4 regions of the Halomonas sp. I1 genome follow, and region 1 is predicted to be linked to each of the others. Evidence: predicted binding sites of a transcription regulator. Region 1 holds the regulator's gene; each other region holds the start of a gene.
The links. Region 1 encodes PhoB, which activates phosphate uptake and scavenging genes when phosphate is short. Its sites were predicted from a motif close to TGTCATANNNNTGTCANA; they were not measured.
Positions count from the first base shown of each region.

Region 2: a site for PhoB is predicted at 2,186-2,203, ahead of RSO41_RS09965 (DUF6482 family protein). Genes of this name have one in related genera too.
Region 3: a site for PhoB is predicted at 1,504-1,521, ahead of RSO41_RS10275 (PhoX family phosphatase). Genes of this name have one in related genera too.
Region 4: a site for PhoB is predicted at 1,799-1,816, ahead of ugpB (sn-glycerol-3-phosphate ABC transporter substrate-binding protein UgpB). Genes of this name have one in related genera too.

Region 1 is NZ_JAVXUS010000001.1:290,220-294,430, forward strand. Features, by position in the region: gene ubiA (4-hydroxybenzoate octaprenyltransferase) at 103-996, shown strand; gene phoB (phosphate regulon transcriptional regulator PhoB) at 1,105-1,794, shown strand; gene phoR (phosphate regulon sensor histidine kinase PhoR) at 1,796-3,118, shown strand; gene cysZ (sulfate transporter CysZ) at 3,142-3,891, opposite strand; gene phoU (phosphate signaling complex protein PhoU) at 3,978-4,211, opposite strand, start outside.
Region 2 is NZ_JAVXUS010000007.1:92,816-97,026, forward strand. Features, by position in the region: gene rplI (50S ribosomal protein L9) at 1-235, shown strand, start outside; gene dnaB (replicative DNA helicase) at 389-1,777, shown strand; gene RSO41_RS09960 (hypothetical protein) at 1,848-2,141, shown strand; gene RSO41_RS09965 (DUF6482 family protein) at 2,260-2,562, shown strand; gene hemH (ferrochelatase) at 2,883-3,920, shown strand; gene RSO41_RS09975 (Na+/H+ antiporter subunit G) at 4,070-4,211, opposite strand, start outside.
Region 3 is NZ_JAVXUS010000008.1:14,476-18,686, reverse strand. Features, by position in the region: gene RSO41_RS10280 (3-deoxy-7-phosphoheptulonate synthase) at 402-1,472, shown strand; gene RSO41_RS10275 (PhoX family phosphatase) at 1,607-3,739, shown strand; gene ppk1 (polyphosphate kinase 1) at 4,010-4,211, opposite strand, start outside.
Region 4 is NZ_JAVXUS010000016.1:59,696-63,906, reverse strand. Features, by position in the region: gene RSO41_RS15035 (NADPH:quinone reductase) at 1-251, opposite strand, end outside; gene azu (azurin) at 440-907, shown strand; gene RSO41_RS15025 (hypothetical protein) at 990-1,562, opposite strand; gene ugpB (sn-glycerol-3-phosphate ABC transporter substrate-binding protein UgpB) at 1,909-3,225, shown strand; gene ugpA (sn-glycerol-3-phosphate ABC transporter permease UgpA) at 3,294-4,169, shown strand; gene ugpE (sn-glycerol-3-phosphate ABC transporter permease UgpE) at 4,188-4,211, shown strand, end outside.

The DNA.
Region 1 (4,211 bases):
CGAACCAGTCTCTCGTTGCTCGCGACATAAATCAGCGCTTCCTTAGGCTAAGAACTTTCAGAAACCGACCGCGACAAGGCCTCCTCCATGCGAGAGAACCTGATGGATTCATCCCTGATGCGCCCTTCCGGGCTGGCCCGACTGCCCGACTTCCTGCACCTCACTCGCCTCGACCGCCCCATCGGCACCTGGCTGCTGATGTGGCCGACCCTCTGGGCGCTGTGGATGGCCGCCCAGGGCGTTCCCGAGCGCAAAATCGTGCTGGTCTTCGTCGCCGGCGTCTATCTGATGCGTGCCGCGGGCTGCGTGGTCAACGATTACGCCGACCGCCATTTCGACGGCCACGTCAAACGCACCCGCAACCGGCCTCTGGCCACGGGGAGAATCAGCGAGCGGGAAGCTAAGGGCCTCTTCGTGACCCTGGTGCTGCTCGCCTTCGCTCTGGTGTGGCTCACCAACCCCTTCACGGTGATGCTGTCGGTCGGCGGCGTCTTTCTGGCCTTCATCTATCCCTTCATGAAGCGCTATACCCACCTGCCCCAGGTCTTTCTAGGGGCGGCCTTCTCCTGGGGCATTCCCATGGCGTTCGGCGCGGTGCTCGGCCATGTCCCTGCCGAGGCCTGGCTGCTGCTGGCCGCCAACGTGGCCTGGACCGTGGCCTATGACACCGAATATGCCATGGTCGACCGGGACGACGATCTGAAGATCGGCATCAAGTCCACTGCCGTACTGTTCGGCCGCGCCGACAAGCTGATGATCGGTCTGCTGCAGCTGGTCACTCTGGCGCTGCTGGCCAAGGTGGGCCACGCCCTGGAACTGGGCCTTTTCTTCTGGCTGGGGCTCGCCGCCATGGCGGCGACCTTCGTGCACCAGCAGCGGCTGATTCGTGACCGGGATCGCGACCGCTGCTTCCAGGCATTTCTCAACAACCACTGGTCGGGCCTGCTGGTATTTGCCGGTATCGGGCTGTCATGGTGGCCATCGCTCGGCGGCTGACATCATCATGAACAGGCAGGCGACAAGACGCGACTGTCACGGTATTGTCATAAGGAAATGCTGTCATCGTCACCGACTTGTCATTGACCTTGACCATGAGGCCCCGGGATGACCGCCAAGACCGTACTGATCGTCGATGATGAAGCGCCGATCCGCGAAATGATCGCCGTCGCGCTGGAGATGGCCGACTATCACGTCCTCGAGGCGGACAATGCTCAGGCCGCCCACGCCATGATCGTCGACCACCAGCCCGACCTGGTGCTGCTCGACTGGATGATGCCCGGCACCAGCGGTATCGAGCTCGCGCGCCGCCTGAAGCGCGAGGAGACCACCGCCGAACTGCCGCTCATCATGCTCACCGCCAAGAGCGAGGAAGACAACAAGATCCAGGGCCTCGATGCCGGCGCCGACGACTACATCACCAAACCCTTCTCGCCCCGGGAGCTGGTGGCCCGGCTCAAGGCAGTGCTGCGCCGCTCGACGCCCCACGGCGTCGAGGACCCGGTGGAAGTCGATGGCCTGCTGCTCGACCCGGTCAGCCACCGCGTCAGCGTCGACGGCAAGTCCCTGGAAGTCGGCCCCACCGAGTATCGGCTGTTGCAGTTCTTCATGACCCATCAGGAACGCGCCTACACCCGGGGGCAACTGCTCGACCAGGTCTGGGGGGGCAATGTCTATGTCGAGGAACGTACCGTGGACGTGCACATTCGCCGCCTGCGCAAGGCACTGGGCGACCCCTATCAGCAGTTGATCCAGACCGTGCGAGGCACGGGCTACCGTTTCTCCGCCAAGGGCTGACGTGAGGCGGCTCTGGAAACGCGAACTATGGCGTCTGGCGGGACTGACCGCCATCGGCGCGCTGATCGGCTGGCCCTTCTCGGCCATCGGCGCCGGCATCGCGGTAGCCCTGGCGCTCCAGCTGGCCTATCAGCTGCGCCAGCTTCACGCTCTGCACGAATGGCTGGCCCATCATCCTCATGACGAACCGCCCGCCGCCTCCGGCTTGTGGGGCGAGCTGTTCGATCGCCTGTACCGTTATCAGAAGGGTCAGCGCATCACGCAACGGCGCCTGCGCGACACCCTGAGACGGATTCAGGAATCCTCCGAGGCGATGCGCGACAGCGTGGTCATGCTCGACCGTCACGGCGACATGGAATGGTGGAACAGTGCCGCCGAACGCATGCTGGGGTTGAAACCTGCCCATGATCGCGGTCAGCACATCACCAACCTGCTGCGCGATCCGCGCTTCGTCGATTATTTCCAGGCCCGGGACTACCGCGAGCCCCTGACGCTGAGCTCTCCCATCGACGAGCAGATGATCCTGCAGTTCCAGATTACGCTCTACGGCGACGACGAACGCCTGGTGATGGCTCGCGATATCACCCGCCTGCATCGTCTCGAACAGATGCGACGCGACTTCGTCGCCAACGTGTCCCATGAGCTGCGCACGCCGCTGACGGTGCTGAGCGGCTATCTGGAAACCTATGGCGACATGGCCGACCAGTTGCCCGGCCGACTGGGGCGAGGTTTCGAGCAGATGCGCAGCCAGACGACGCGCATGCAGAACCTGGTCAACGACCTGCTGCTGCTGTCGCGACTCGAGATCGATCAGGGTGGCCAGGACGATACGCCCATCGAGCTTGCCGGTCTGCTGGACAATATCCGCCGCGATGCCGAGGCGCTTTCCGACGGTCGTCACCACCTCGATGTCGAGATCGACGACTCACGCCGCCTGGTCGGCAGCGAGAAGGAAATCCACAGCGCCCTCTCCAACCTCGCCTTCAACGCCGTGCGCTACGCCGGGGAGCAGGCCCATATCGTCCTGCGCTGGACGAGCCACCCGGACGGCGCCTGCCTGGAGGTGGAGGACGATGGCGAAGGCATCGACCCTCACCACATTCCGCGCCTCACCGAGCGCTTCTATCGGGTCGACAAGGGCCGCAGCACCGCCACCGGCGGTACCGGCCTGGGTCTGGCCATCGTCAAGCACGTGCTGCTGCGCCACGGCGCACGACTCGAGATCGACTCCCACCCCGGCGAAGGTGCCACCTTTCGCTGCGTGTTCCCCGGCGAACGACTGGCCGCCGCCGACGACAAGGGGGATCGCCAGCGGCGGGCCTGATCCAGGGCATGTCCTGCGCTCGTTCAGCGCACCGGTGGAGCGGCTCGACCGGCGTCGGGTGTCAGCGCCCGGTAATAGCGATCCCACATCAACACCGCGGCGGCCACGGCACCGGGCAGCAGGAAGAGATTGGCCAGGGGCACCCAGGTGATCAGCGTCACCCAGCCCCCATAAGTGAGAGTCGGCCAGCGACGCGCCGCCAGTCGTCGACGCATGTCGGCGAAGCTCACCTTGTTGTTGTCCATGGGGTAGTCGAGATAGGTGATGGCCACGGTCCAGGCCGTGAAGGCGGCCCACAACAGCGGCGCGATCAGATTGATCACGGGGATCCAACTGATCACGAACAAAATCGCCATGCGCGGCAGGATATAGGCCAGCTTGACCAGCTCGCGACCGAGGGCATCGATGGCAGCACGTACCAGGCCGCGATCATCCAGGGGCGCACGTCCGGTGACCTGGATCTCGACCTTTTCCGCCAGGAAACCATAGAAGGGCGCGGCGATCAGGTGCGTCACCAGGGTGAAGGTAAAGAACACGATCAGGACCAGACTGATCACGAACAATGGCCATATCAGCCAGGAGAGCCAGTCGAGCCATCCCGGTACCATCGCCATCCAGCCATCCAGCCAGCCACCGAAATGGCCCAGCACATAGGTCAACATGCTCCCATAGACCAGCAGGTTGACGAGTATCGGCAGAAACACATAGCGGCGCAGTCCCCGCGAGTAGACCAGGCGGGTCCCTCGAGACAGCGCCGTGAAGGCATCCAGCATCGGTTTCACATCCTCGATCACGACGAAAACGGCCGCCGCTCGTGGCGACGGCCCATGTCTTCAGGCATGACCCGGCGAAGGCGGTTTCAGCGCTCGCCGAGCTCCTGATCGAGATCATCCGGATCCGTATGGCGGATGTCGAGTCCCTTGACCAGATAGACCACATACTCGGCCAGGTTGTTGGCGTGATCGCCGACACGCTCCAGGGCTCGCAGGATCCACATGATGCCGAGCACCGGTGAAATGGCGCGGGCATCTTCCATCATGAAGGTCATCAGCGAACGCATGGCGGTCTGATACTCGCTGTCGACCTGTTCGTC
Region 2 (4,211 bases), on a different contig from region 1:
GCTCAACGACATCGAGCTGTCGCTGGTCGCCAAGAGCGGCGACGAAGGCAAGCTGTTCGGTTCCATTGGTCCGCGTGATCTGGCCGAGGCGATTTCCTCTGCCGGCATCGAGGTGGCCAAGAGCGAAGTCCGCATGCCGCAGGGACCGATTCGCCAGACCGGCGAGTATGACATCGACCTGCACCTGCATGCCGAAGTCGACGCCACCGTGCGCGTGGTGGTCGTGGGCGAGTAACCCCGACCAGCGACGTCCACGTTGATGTCCAGGGGCGCGAGGGGTAACCTCGCGCCCCTTTTTTGATCGCTGGATCGCCACCACCCAGGCATGGGGTCATCTTTCCCCTTCGGGTAGAATGGTGGCGCCGATTTCGCCAAAGGCCTCGCCGTCATGAATGAACCCCTCGAGTTCGACAAGGAAACCGCGGCGCTCAAGGTGCCCCCTCACTCGCTGGAGGCCGAACAGTCGGTACTCGGTGGGCTGATGCTCGACAACCCGGCCTGGGACAATGTGGCCGACCGGCTGGTGGCGGATGATTTCTACCGCTATGAGCATCGCCTGATCTTCAACGTCATGGGCCAGCTCGCCGAGGAAGCGCGCCCCATGGACGTGGTGACGATGTCGGAAGCGCTGGAGGGGCGCGATCAACTGGACACCGTAGGGGGGCTGGCCTATCTGGCGGAGCTGGCGCGCAATACCCCCTCGGCGAGCAATATTCGCGCCTACGCCGATATCGTTCGCGAACGGGCCACGCTTCGCAAGTTGATCCGTGCCGCCAACCAGGTGGCGGAAAGCGCCTTTGCCCCCCAGGGGCGTCCTGCCGACGAGCTCGTCAACGAAGCCGAGCGACTGGTCTTTCAGATAAGCGAAGAGCGACCCAAGTCCGGTGGCCCCATCGGCATGAGCGATCTGCTGGCCAAGGCCGTGGATCGCATCGACGAACTGTTCAACATGCAGGGCGAGATGACCGGGCTCTCTACCGGCTTCCGGGATCTCGACGACATGACGTCCGGCCTGCAGCCTTCGGACCTGGTGATCGTTGCCGGACGACCCTCGATGGGCAAGACCACCTTCGCCATGAACCTGGTCGAGCATGCGGTGATTTCCAGCGACAAGCCGGTGATGGTGTTTTCCATGGAAATGCCGGCGGAGGCCTTGATGCTGAGGATGCTGTCGTCGCTCGGTCGCATCGATCAGACGCGGGTGCGCACCGGCCAGCTCGAGGACGAAGACTGGCCGCGGCTCACCTCGGCGGTGAACCTGCTCAAGGACAAGCAGCTCTTCATCGACGATACGGCGGCTCTGTCGCCCAACGAGATGCGTTCGCGCGTCCGGCGGGTGGTGCGTGAACACGGCAACCTATCGTTGATCATGATCGACTATCTGCAGTTGATGCAGATCCCCGGCTTCTCCGAGAACCGTACCGGTGAGATCTCGGAAATATCACGCTCGCTGAAAGGGCTGGCCAAGGAGTTCGGCTGTCCGGTGGTGGCGCTGTCGCAGCTCAACCGCTCCCTGGAGCAGCGGCCCAACAAGCGTCCGGTGATGTCGGACCTGCGCGAGTCCGGCGCCATCGAGCAGGATGCCGATATCATCGGCTTCGTCTATCGTGATGAGGTCTACAATCCGGATAACCCGGACAATCAGGGGTTGGCTGAAGTCATTATCGGCAAGCAGCGTAATGGCCCCATCGGCACGGTGCACATGGCTTTCATCGGCAAGTACACGCGCTTCGAGGATCTCGCGCCGGACAGCTACGGGGGAGGCTTCGGCGAGTGAGCCGCGACGCTTGAGCCGACGGACGAGCCCCGTATAATCCGACTCCCCGACAACAGACTGGAGAAGCATCATGGCAGGCGGATTCCGGCGCGGCAATCGTCGCCGCGCCCCTAAGCTCGAGGCCCGCGGCGAACTGCAATCGGTCGAGCGGGAAGGGCCGTTCAAGGAATGGCTGGGTATGCCGGACCTGTACCGCTACCAGCTGGTCGTTGATGGCGAGAGTTACAGCTACCAGACCGAGGATGCCGAGTTGCCCGTTTCGATCGGTGACCGGGTCGTGCTGCGTTACAAGGAGACCAAGGCCGGCAACTGGGTTGACCGCAACTCCCTTGGCAAGGCCATCGATCCCTCGGAATACCAGTAAGGAACCCCGGGGTCCCGTCATCAGTCATAGAGACGACATGGATCGGTCATCCGAGTGTCATGCGCTATCGCCACGCTGGAGCCGATCCACCCAACCCGACTCTCTGATGGAGGGACTCATGGACCTCAACGAACTCAAGGGCTTCGTGGCCCGGCACGACAATTTCGAAATCCGCGTGATCGGTCATGCTGGCAACCGGTTCTACCAGGTGGAACTCGAGGATGTGGAAGGCCAGCGTCACATGCTGACCCGTGCCGGCAAGCCGGTACTGTTCCGTTCCCTGGACGACGTCTATCTGGAGCTCAAGCGGGCCGACATTCATCGCGCCTACCTGGTGGAACAGGTGCCCGAGGACGAGATGATCGGTCACCGAGCTCGTTATCAGGACCCCCTGAACGCGCGCATGCCCCTGGTCTTCTGAACGGCACAGCGTCCCCTGTATGACCCCTTCCCACTGATATCCCGACCACGACATTCGGCTCCGGTACTGGCGAGCCGATATGCCCCCTTCGACTCTCCTCATGAACAGCGTCATCGACCTTCGGTGCTGCGGTATACGGTTTGCGCTGGCAGCCGGCCCGAAGTTGCTTCCCATCGCGCCGTGTCCATTCTTGATCGATTCTTGTACAAATTACCTTGATAGTATAACGCTATTCTGTCGCCTGAACCGTCGATGATATCCTTGTGGGACGCGCATCGCCCCGCATCACAGGAGACCTCGACATGGCACACCCCGCGGACATGGCACCCTCTTCGCAGACGCCTGATGGGCATCCCGAGACGGTGGGGGGCAAGGTCGGCGTGGTTCTGGCCAACCTCGGGACCCCGGACGCGACCGACTACTGGTCGGTGCGGCGTTACCTCAGCGAATTTCTCTCCGACCGCCGTGTCGTCGACTATTCTCCCTGGCTGTGGCAGCCGCTGTTGCAACTGGTGATTCTCAGTCGCCGTCCCTTCGCCTCCGGAAAGGCCTATCGTGGCATCTGGAATCGGGAAAGGGACGAAAGCCCCCTGTTGACCATCACGCGCGAACAGACCGACAAGCTCGCGACGCAACTCGAACGTACCTATGGAGATCGCCTCGAGGTGGCGTTCTGCATGCGCTACGGCAACCCATCGGTCGAGAGTGTCCTGAAGCGACTGCAGGCCAATGGTTGTGAACGAATCCTGTTCTTTCCGCTGTACCCGCAGTACGGCTCGCCGACGACCGCGACGGCCAACGACCAGGCTTTCCGGACCTTGATGAAACTCAAGTGGCAGCCGGCGATTCGGACCGTGCCGGCCTATTTCGAGCATCCGGCCTATCTCGAGGCATTGAGTGCTTCAGTACGCGAGGCCTATGCCGCCGCCGGCACCCGGCCCGAGGTGCTGGTGGCCTCCTACCATGGCGTTCCCAAGCGCTTTCTCGACGAGGGCGACCCCTATTATTGCCACTGCCGCAAGACGACACGGTTGCTGCAGGAACAACTGGGGCTGGATGACGATGCCATCGTCACCACCTTCCAGTCGAAGTTCGGCCCCGAGCAGTGGGTGGGGCCTGCCACCGTGGAGCATGTCGCCGAGCTTGCCCGGCAGGGGAAACGGCACATCGCCGTGGTGTCGCCGGCCTTTTCCGCCGACTGCGTGGAGACCCTGGAGGAGATCGAAGAGGAAATTCGCGGCGCCTTTCTCGATGCCGGTGGCGAGACCTTCACCTACGTGCCGTGTCTCAACGCCCGCGACGATCACATCCAGGCCCTGACGGCCATCGTCGAACGGGAGCTCGCCGGCTGGCTATAAGTCGGAGGTCGTTAGGCGAGCTTTCAAGCACCGCGCACAAATTCGCCAGGAACGAATTTGAACCGTCTTCAGACGGATCCGCAGGGTAGCCGCCAGGAATGGCGGCTATACACAGCGATTTGCACGCACAGCATGTAAGCGGCTTCTCCTTAGTCGTGTCCGGCTTCGGAGTGGTGAGGCACCGGCGTTTTCCCGACTTCCTCGTCCCGTAACTCGGCGGGTTGCCCCTGGGTCTTTTCCACGCGCTTGAGCTGCTGGTGGAGCCCTGTCTTGGCGAGCAGGTGGGCACTG
Region 3 (4,211 bases), on a different contig from region 1:
TCAGGCGGTGTATGGTCGTGGGCAAGCGTTCGAGGATCGTTGGCCCGGTTACCGCTATTGGTTTAGCGACGGCGTGTCGGCGGTCGTGTCCTGACGCCACTTTCAGCGAAGGACACCACCGCGAGGCACGCCCCACCAAGGGTTGCCTCCATCAGCGAAACCCCCGGACGGCAACCCCGCCCGGGGGTTTCGCGTTTTGTCCCCATGCATTCATCGAGGAGAACGACCATGACCGTCAACCATCGCTTTTACGCCGATCGCCGTACCCTGGGACGGGAGTATTACGGTTATGGCTGGCGATTTAGCGTTGCGCGGTCGGGCCTGGACGCTGCCTCCGACCGTGAGCTTTCCGGCGGCACAACGACAGCCAATCGATGTTCACGCTCACGGAGTTGAAACCCATGAATGCCCCCGTTTCCTCGCTTTCCCAGCGCGCCGCCCTACAGGATCGAGCCGACGAGGCCGCTCTGCCCACCCCTGAAGCGCTTCGTCACGACGTTTCGCTTGCCTCACCGCTCGCCGGCCGTATTCGCCAACAGCGCCAGGCCATTCGAGACATCCTCGCTGGCCGGGACGATCGGCTGCTGGTGGTCGTTGGCCCCTGCTCGATTCATGATCCTGACGCGGCCCTCGACTATGCCCGTCGTCTGGCGGAACTGGCGCCGCGCATCGATGATCGCATCCTGCCAGTGATGCGCGTCTATGTGGAGAAGCCCCGCACCACCGTAGGCTGGAAGGGGTTGGCCTATGATCCCGATCTGGATGGCCGCGGCGACATGGCCCGGGGTCTGGCCATGTCGCGTCGACTGATGCGCGATATCGCCGAACTGGGACTGCCGGTGGCCACCGAACTGCTGCAGCCGATGCTGGCTGCCTACCTGGACGACCTGCTGTCCTGGGTCGCCATCGGGGCCCGGACCACGGAATCCCAGCTGCATCGTGAGCTGGCCAGTGGCCTGGAGGCGGTGGTCGGCTTCAAGAATGCCACCAATGGTGATCTCGGGGTTGCCCTGGATGCCATGCACGCCGCGCGGCATCCCCATCAGCATTTCGCCATGGCGCCGGACGGGAGTCCGGTGGTGCGCGAGACGGCCGGCAACGCCCATACCCATGTGGTATTGCGTGGTGGACATGGCGAGCCCAATTACCAGGCGCCCCGGGTGGCCGCGAGTCGCCGGGCTCTGGCGGATGCGGGGCTCCCGCCGCGCTTGATGGTGGATTGCAGCCACGCCAATGCCCGCAAGGACCATCGGCGCCAGAGCGAGGTGATGCTCGATGTGCTGGGGCAACGTCTGGCAAGCGATGAGGCCTTGATCGGCCTGATGCTCGAGAGTCATATCCACGAGGGCAAGCAGCCTCTCGAGCCGGGGCCACTGCGCTACGGCGTCTCGGTGACCGATGCCTGCATCGGTTGGGAGACGACCGAGCACCTGTTGCTGACAGCGGCGGAGCGCCTTCGCGGCCGTGCCTGATCCCGGGCGTCGGGCTTGTCGATCATCGTTCGGTCACGCAGGTGTCACCTTTCCTCGCTAGGGTTCGAGTCAAGCGACCGCGCGGCGATGCCGACCGTCGCGGCACATGACCAGCGTGACTAGCGAGGAAGATCATGAGCAAGGAAATCGAAGACCCGCGTATTCTCAATCGCAGCACGAACGAGCCTTTCTCTTCGGTGCTGGATAGGCATGTCTCGCGTCGGCGAGTCATGCAGGGAGGCCTGGGTCTGGCCGCCCTGACCATGCTGAGCGGCTTCGGGCTTGGCCGGCTGGCGCAGGCCGATCAGGCCGGCGGGGCGGCCAAGACGCCTCTGGCACTGGCTTTCGACGCCGTGGCCGGATCACGCACCGATGCGGTGGTGGTCCCCTCCGGTTATACGGCACAGGTGCTGATTCCCTGGGGAACGCCGCTCAATGACCAGGCGCCCGCCTGGCGCGAAGACCTGGCCATGACGCCGGAGGGGCAGGCCAACAGTGTCGGCATGCACCACGATGGCATGTACCACTTTGCCCTTGATGAAGCCTCCGCTTCCCGGCGCTTTCTGCTCGTCATGAACAACGAGTACATCGATCAGCAGGCACTGTGGGCGCCGCAGGGCGGCCCGACCAATGGCGACGAGGGCAAGCGTCCGGCCGATGAAGTGCGTACCGAGATCAATGCTCATGGCGTCACCGTGGTGGAGGTGCACAAGGATGATCAAGGGCGCTGGCAGCATGTGCCGGGTTCGACCTATAACCGTCGCTACACCAGCGCCACACCGATGCGTTTGAGCGGCCCCGTGGCAGGGTCGGATTACGTCAAGACGCGCTACTCCACCGACGGCACCCTGACCCGAGGCACCAACAACAACTGTGCCAATGGCTATACGCCCTGGGGCACCTATCTGACCTGCGAGGAAAACTGGCCGGGTTACTTCATCAAGAACGGTGAGCGCCGGCTCGATGATGACCGCCTGGGTATCGCCGAAGGGCGGGGACGTTACGGCTGGGAAACTGCCGCCGGGAGCGAAGGCGAACACGAGGACGAGTTCGCGCGCTTCGACGCCACGCCGCGAGGTGCCTCGGCGGGCGAGGACTATCGCAACGAGCCGCGCGCCTTTGGCTATATCGTCGAGATCGACCCCTATACCGGCGAGCGTGCCGTCAAGCGTACCGCCCTGGGGCGTTTTCGCCACGAAGGGTGCTGGCCGGGCAAGCTGGTGGCGGGACAGCCGGTGGTCTTCTACTCGGGCCACGATTCGCGCAATGAGTACATCTACAAGTTCGTGTCCGACGCCGTCTGGGATCCTGCCGATGCCAACCGTCCCGGCGCCGAGGTCGACCGCCTGTCCATCGGCGACAAGTACATGGACACCGGTACGCTCTACGTCGCCCGCTTCAACGCCGACGGCAGCGGGGAGTGGCTGCCATTGACACCGACATCAACGACCCAGGATGGGCGTACCCTGGCCGAGGCACTGCAACTGGATGCCGACGACCGGGCGGGCGTGATCATCCATACCTGCGATGCCGCCGATCTGATGGGGGCCACGCCGATGGACCGCCCCGAGTGGGGAACAGTCGATCCGGCCACCGGCGAGGTCTACATGACCCTGACCAACAATAGCGAGCGTACCGAACAGGGGACGGATGCGACCTTCCGCCATGACGGCGATTCCATCGCGGCATTGGGGACAGGCTACGCCACAGCGCCCGTCAACGCGGCGAACCCGCGCGCCGACAACGAGGCAGGTCAGGTGATTCGCTGGCGCGAAGGTGGCACGGCCACGCACTTCGATTGGGAAATCTTCGTGTTCGGCGGTGCCGCCGGCAACGCCGACAACCCCTCCGGGCTGACAGAACTCAACCAGTTCGCCAGCCCCGATGGCCTCTGGTTCGATGATCGTGGCGATGGCCAGGGCATCCTGTGGATCGAGACCGACAATGGCTACGAGGGGGTGGCGGAGCACACCAACGACCAGGTGCTGGCGGTGGTGCCCGCCGCCGTGGCCGACCAGCGTGGCGATGATGCGGTGATCGGCGCCGACAACCAGGCACAACTCAAGCGCTTCGCCGTTGGCCCCAATGATTGCGAGGTGACCGGAATCTTCGCCACACCGGACAAGACGGCACTGTTCATCAACATCCAGCACCCGGGCAACTGGCCCTCCAGCGAGGATGCCACCGCCGAGACTCAGGGCAGCGTTCGCCCGCGAGCCTCCACGGTGGTGATCCAGAAGACTGATGGCGGGCAGATCGGGGTGTAACCCCGGGCTGCGCCCGGAGCCGTAAGCCATAAGCGTTAAGTGGTAAGTAACCCCTCGACCCGAGAAGGGCGGGGGTTACGCTGCCTTCGAGCGTCGAGCGTCGAGCGTCGAGCGTCGAGCGTCGAGCGTCGAGCGTCGAGCGTCGAGCGTCGAGCGTCGAGCGTCGAGCTTCGAACTGGGTTTTCGGGTTTCGTATCTCGTATCTCGCCGCTCGTATGCTTTGGGTCTCGCATCTCGCCGCACGTATGCTTTGGGTTTCGCGCGTCGAGCTCAAGCCCTGGCCGCGTAGGCGTAGAGCAGCGTTTCCTGGGCGCTGATCGGGGCGGCGTCACCTGGGGTCTGCTTGACGTAGGTGCCGTCGCCCTGCAGTAGCCAGCTCTGGCAGTTGTCCACGAGGTAGGTCTCGAGGTCCTTGCGAACCCGTGCCGCCAGTTTCTTGTCGAGCAGCGGGAAGCAGGTTTCCACGCGGTGA
Region 4 (4,211 bases), on a different contig from region 1:
CGATCCCCCACCGCGAGGTGCTCGACGCCATCGCCCACGGCCTCGACGATGCCGGCACCCTCGGTCCCCAGACCGGAGGGCAGAGAGGGCGCCGGATAGAGACCGGTTCTAAAATAGATATCGATGAAGTTAAGGCCGACGGCCTGATGACGGACTCGCACTTCACCAGCCAGTGGTTCGACACGGGGAGCATCGACGAGCTCGAGCACCTCCGGGCCGCCGGTACGGGAAAACTCGATACGCTTGACCATGAGACGCCTTCCTTATGCCGCTAACGATATAGAGGCCCAGTCAAGCGCCATGCCGACATCGGGTCAAGTCGGTCGTCGCCAGCCGGTCGACCAAAGTCGCTTGACAGATCTCGTTGGCTACAAAACAATGATCATTGTGTATACAGAAATACAAACTTATTGACGACACACTCAACAGGAGCGTCCTCATGAAAATCACCTGGATGTTGCCCGCCCTCGGCCTCGCGGCCGCCCTGGTCAGTTCACCCACCCTGGCCGCCGATGACGAGGCCTGCAACCTGACGGTCGAGAGCAACGATCAGATGCAGTTCGATACCGACTCGATGAGCGTACCCGCCAGCTGCGAGACGGTCACGTTGACCCTGGAGCACACCGGCTCGATGAAGGCCAACGTGATGGGCCACAACTGGGTGCTCTCCTCCACCGAGGACGCCCAGGCCCTGTCCCAGGAAGGCATGAAGGCCGGACTGGAGAACGATTACCTACCGGCCGATGACGACCGCGTCCTCGCCAGTACCGAGATCATCGGCGGTGGCGAAAGCACCAGCATCGAATTCTCCACCGAGGGCCTGGCAGGTCGTGATCTGACCTTCTTCTGTTCCTTCCCCGGTCACTTCGCCGCCATGAAGGGGACCTTCCAGGTCACCGAGGAATAAGGCATCTTCCTACCCCCACCGACATCGACACTCGAATCAACCTGGTGTCGATGTCGGGCTCTCCCGGGCTTTTCTCTCCCCGTCACAGGGAAAGCGGAAACGACTCCAGGCCACGGATGAAGCGACGCTTGTAGTCCTCGAAGGCCTCGCGGTCGCGCTTGAAGGATTGCGCCACGGCGTTTTCGTCCACTGTCAGCGTGCGCGGCAGGTCATCGAGCCCCGAGGCAGGATGCTTGGGACCCAGCCCGATACGCACGCCACTCTTGCCGTCGAACCAACGCTTGATACCGGCGGCCTCGAAGCGCTGCTGTTGCGCCTCGTTCACGGCATCCACGCGCAAGGGCGCTCGCAAGGCCAGCTCGGCAACCAGGCGCCCGGCCGGGTCGGTTGCATCACCCTCGGCCAGCGAGGCCAGCTGCATGACATTCATGCCTTCCCCCGCTTCGTCCAGCGCCAGGAGTGCCAGTGCAACCGGCTGCGACGTCTCATCGACCAGGGCCAGCACACGAGCTGCCTCCTGCTTGACCAGCACCCCCAGTACACCGGCAAAGGTCGCCAGCGGCGCAATACCGGCCTGATGCCCATAGACTTCGGCACACAGACGCGCCAGGCACGCCTCGCGCTGGGCTTCGTTCTTGACATGCACCACTCTCATCGACTCTTCCTCGTCCATCACGCCTCGATACAAGTCGCGCAGCCTACCATATTCACCCGCCACGCTCCCCCGCCTCTCGCCTCTCGCCTCTCGCCTCTCGCCTCTCGCCTCTCGCCTCTCGCCTCTCGCATCTCGCATCTCGCATCTCGCATCTCGCATCTCGCATCTCGCATCTCGCATCTCGCATCTCGCATCTCGCATCCGCAGCATGGCGGCGCTCGATGTCGTGATCTAGCTTTCATGGAGTTGTCATCGTCATGACCTAATGTGCCAAGGCCCGACTGCCCAGGCCGTCGCATGGCTCGGGCTTACTCGTTGCAAGACCCGACAAGACAAGGAGACACCGATGTCGCGTATCCACGCTGGAGCATTGACCCTGGGGATGGCCGCTGCCGGCCTGTCGCTTTCCGCCCAGGGGGCCACCGAGATCGCCTGGTGGCATGCCATGGGCGGAGAGCTGGGCAACAAGGTCGATGAGATCGCCAAAAACTTCAACGAGTCCCAGGATGACTACACCGTCAAACCGTCGTTTCGCGGCAACTACTCCGAAACCATGACCAGTGCCATCGCCGCCTTTCGTGCCAACGAGGCACCGGCCATCGTGCAGATCTACGAGGTCGGCACCGCCACCATGATGAATGCCGAAGGCGCCATCGTGCCGGCGCACGAGCTGATGGCCGAGTCAGGCCTCGACTTCGACCCGGACGCCTTCCTCCCGGCGGTCACGGGGTACTACACGACCTCCGATGGTCAGATGCTGTCCATGCCCTTCAACTCCTCGACACCGGTGGTCTACGTCAATCGCGACATCCTTGCCGAGGCCGGCGTGGACGAGGTACCGGCCACCTGGGAGGGGCTCGGCGAAACCCTCGGCCAGATCGTCGACTCCGGCGCCGCCGAATGCGGTATGACCACCACCTGGCCCTCCTGGATCCAGCTCGAGAACTTTTCCGCCCGCCACGACCTACCCTTCGCCACCGAGGAAAACGGCTTCGGCGGTCTGGGCGCACGCTTGACCCTCAACGAGACCGCCGCCGTCGACCACATCCAGCGTCTGACCGACTGGCAGCAGGATGGCCGCTTCGACTATGGCGGCCGCTTCGACGAAGCCGCACCGGCCTTCTACACCGGCCGTTGCGCCATGCTGATGGCCTCTTCTGCCTCCCTCGCCGGGGTACGTGCCAACGCCAAGGACTTCGAGTTCTCCGTGGCACCGCTTCCCTACTCCAGCGAGCTCATCGACACGCCGCAGAACAGCATCATCGGCGGTGCCTCGCTGTGGGTCCTGGCGGGACAGAACGACGAGGTCTACCAGGGCGTTGCCGAGTTCTTCGATTACCTCTCCTCCGCCGAGGTCCAGGCCGACTGGCATCAGTTCTCCGGTTACCTGCCGATCACCGAAGCCGCCTACGAGCTGGGCCAGGAACAGGGCTTCTACGAAGAAAACCCCGGCAGCGACGTCTCTATCGAACAGATGACCGGCGTCACACCCACGGCCAATTCCAAGGGGCTGCGCCTGGGTAACATGCCGCAGATTCGTGATGTGATCGAAGAGCAGCTGGAAAAGATCTTCAACGGCGACATCGGCGTCCAGGAAGGCATGGACGAGGCCGTGCGCCGCAGTAACGAACTGCTGGAGCGCTTCCAGCAGGCCAACGGCTGAACCGGTACGCCTCCGCCGGAACGTCTCCGGACGTTCCGGCCCCTCCCTGATAGCCAAGACGGATGACCATGGCGACTTTTCAACGTCACCGCCTCACCCCCTGGCTGCTGCTGGCTCCGCAGCTGGCCATCGTCGCGGTCTTTTTCTTCTGGCCGGCTGCCCAGGCCGTGCTCCAGGCTTTCTATGTCGAGGACCCTTTCGGCCTCGGCCGTACCTTCGTCGCCTTCGAGAACTTTACCCGTGTGCTCGCTTCGACGGAGTATTACCGGGCGCTGGGCATTACCGTGACCTTCAGCGTCGGCGTGGCGCTCGGCGCCATGGCGCTCGCGCTGCTGTTGGCGGTGCTCGCCGACCGAGTGATCAAGGGGGCCCACGCCTACAAGACACTGTTGATCTGGCCCTATGCCGTGGCGCCGGCGGTGGCCGGCGTGCTGTGGATGTTCATGCTCGACCCCGAGCTCGGCCTGGTCAGCGCCTGGCTCGGCACGCTCGGCGTCGACTGGAATCATCAGCTCAACGGCGGCCAGGCCATGACGCTGGTGGTGATGGCCTCGATCTGGAAGCAGATGAGCTACAACTTCGTGTTCTTCCTGGCCGGCCTCCAGGCCATTCCGAAGAGCCTGCTGGAAGCGGCAGCCATCGACGGCGCCGGTCCCTGGCGACGCTTCTGGACCATCACCTTTCCCTTGCTGTCACCGACCAGTTTCTTCCTGCTGGTGATGAACAGCGTCTATGCCTTCTTCGAGACCTTCGGCACCATCGACGCCACCACGGCGGGCGGCCCGGGAGGCGCGACGCGCACTCTGGTCTACAAGGTGTATGAAGACGGCTTCATCGGCTACGACCTGGGCTCCAGCGCGGCCCAGTCGGTGCTGCTGATGCTGCTGGTAGGACTGCTGACCCTGTTGCAGTTCCGCTACCTCGAACGCAAGGTCCAGTACTGACTCGGGAGAACCCTCACGATGCGCTACCGCCGTCCCGGCCTC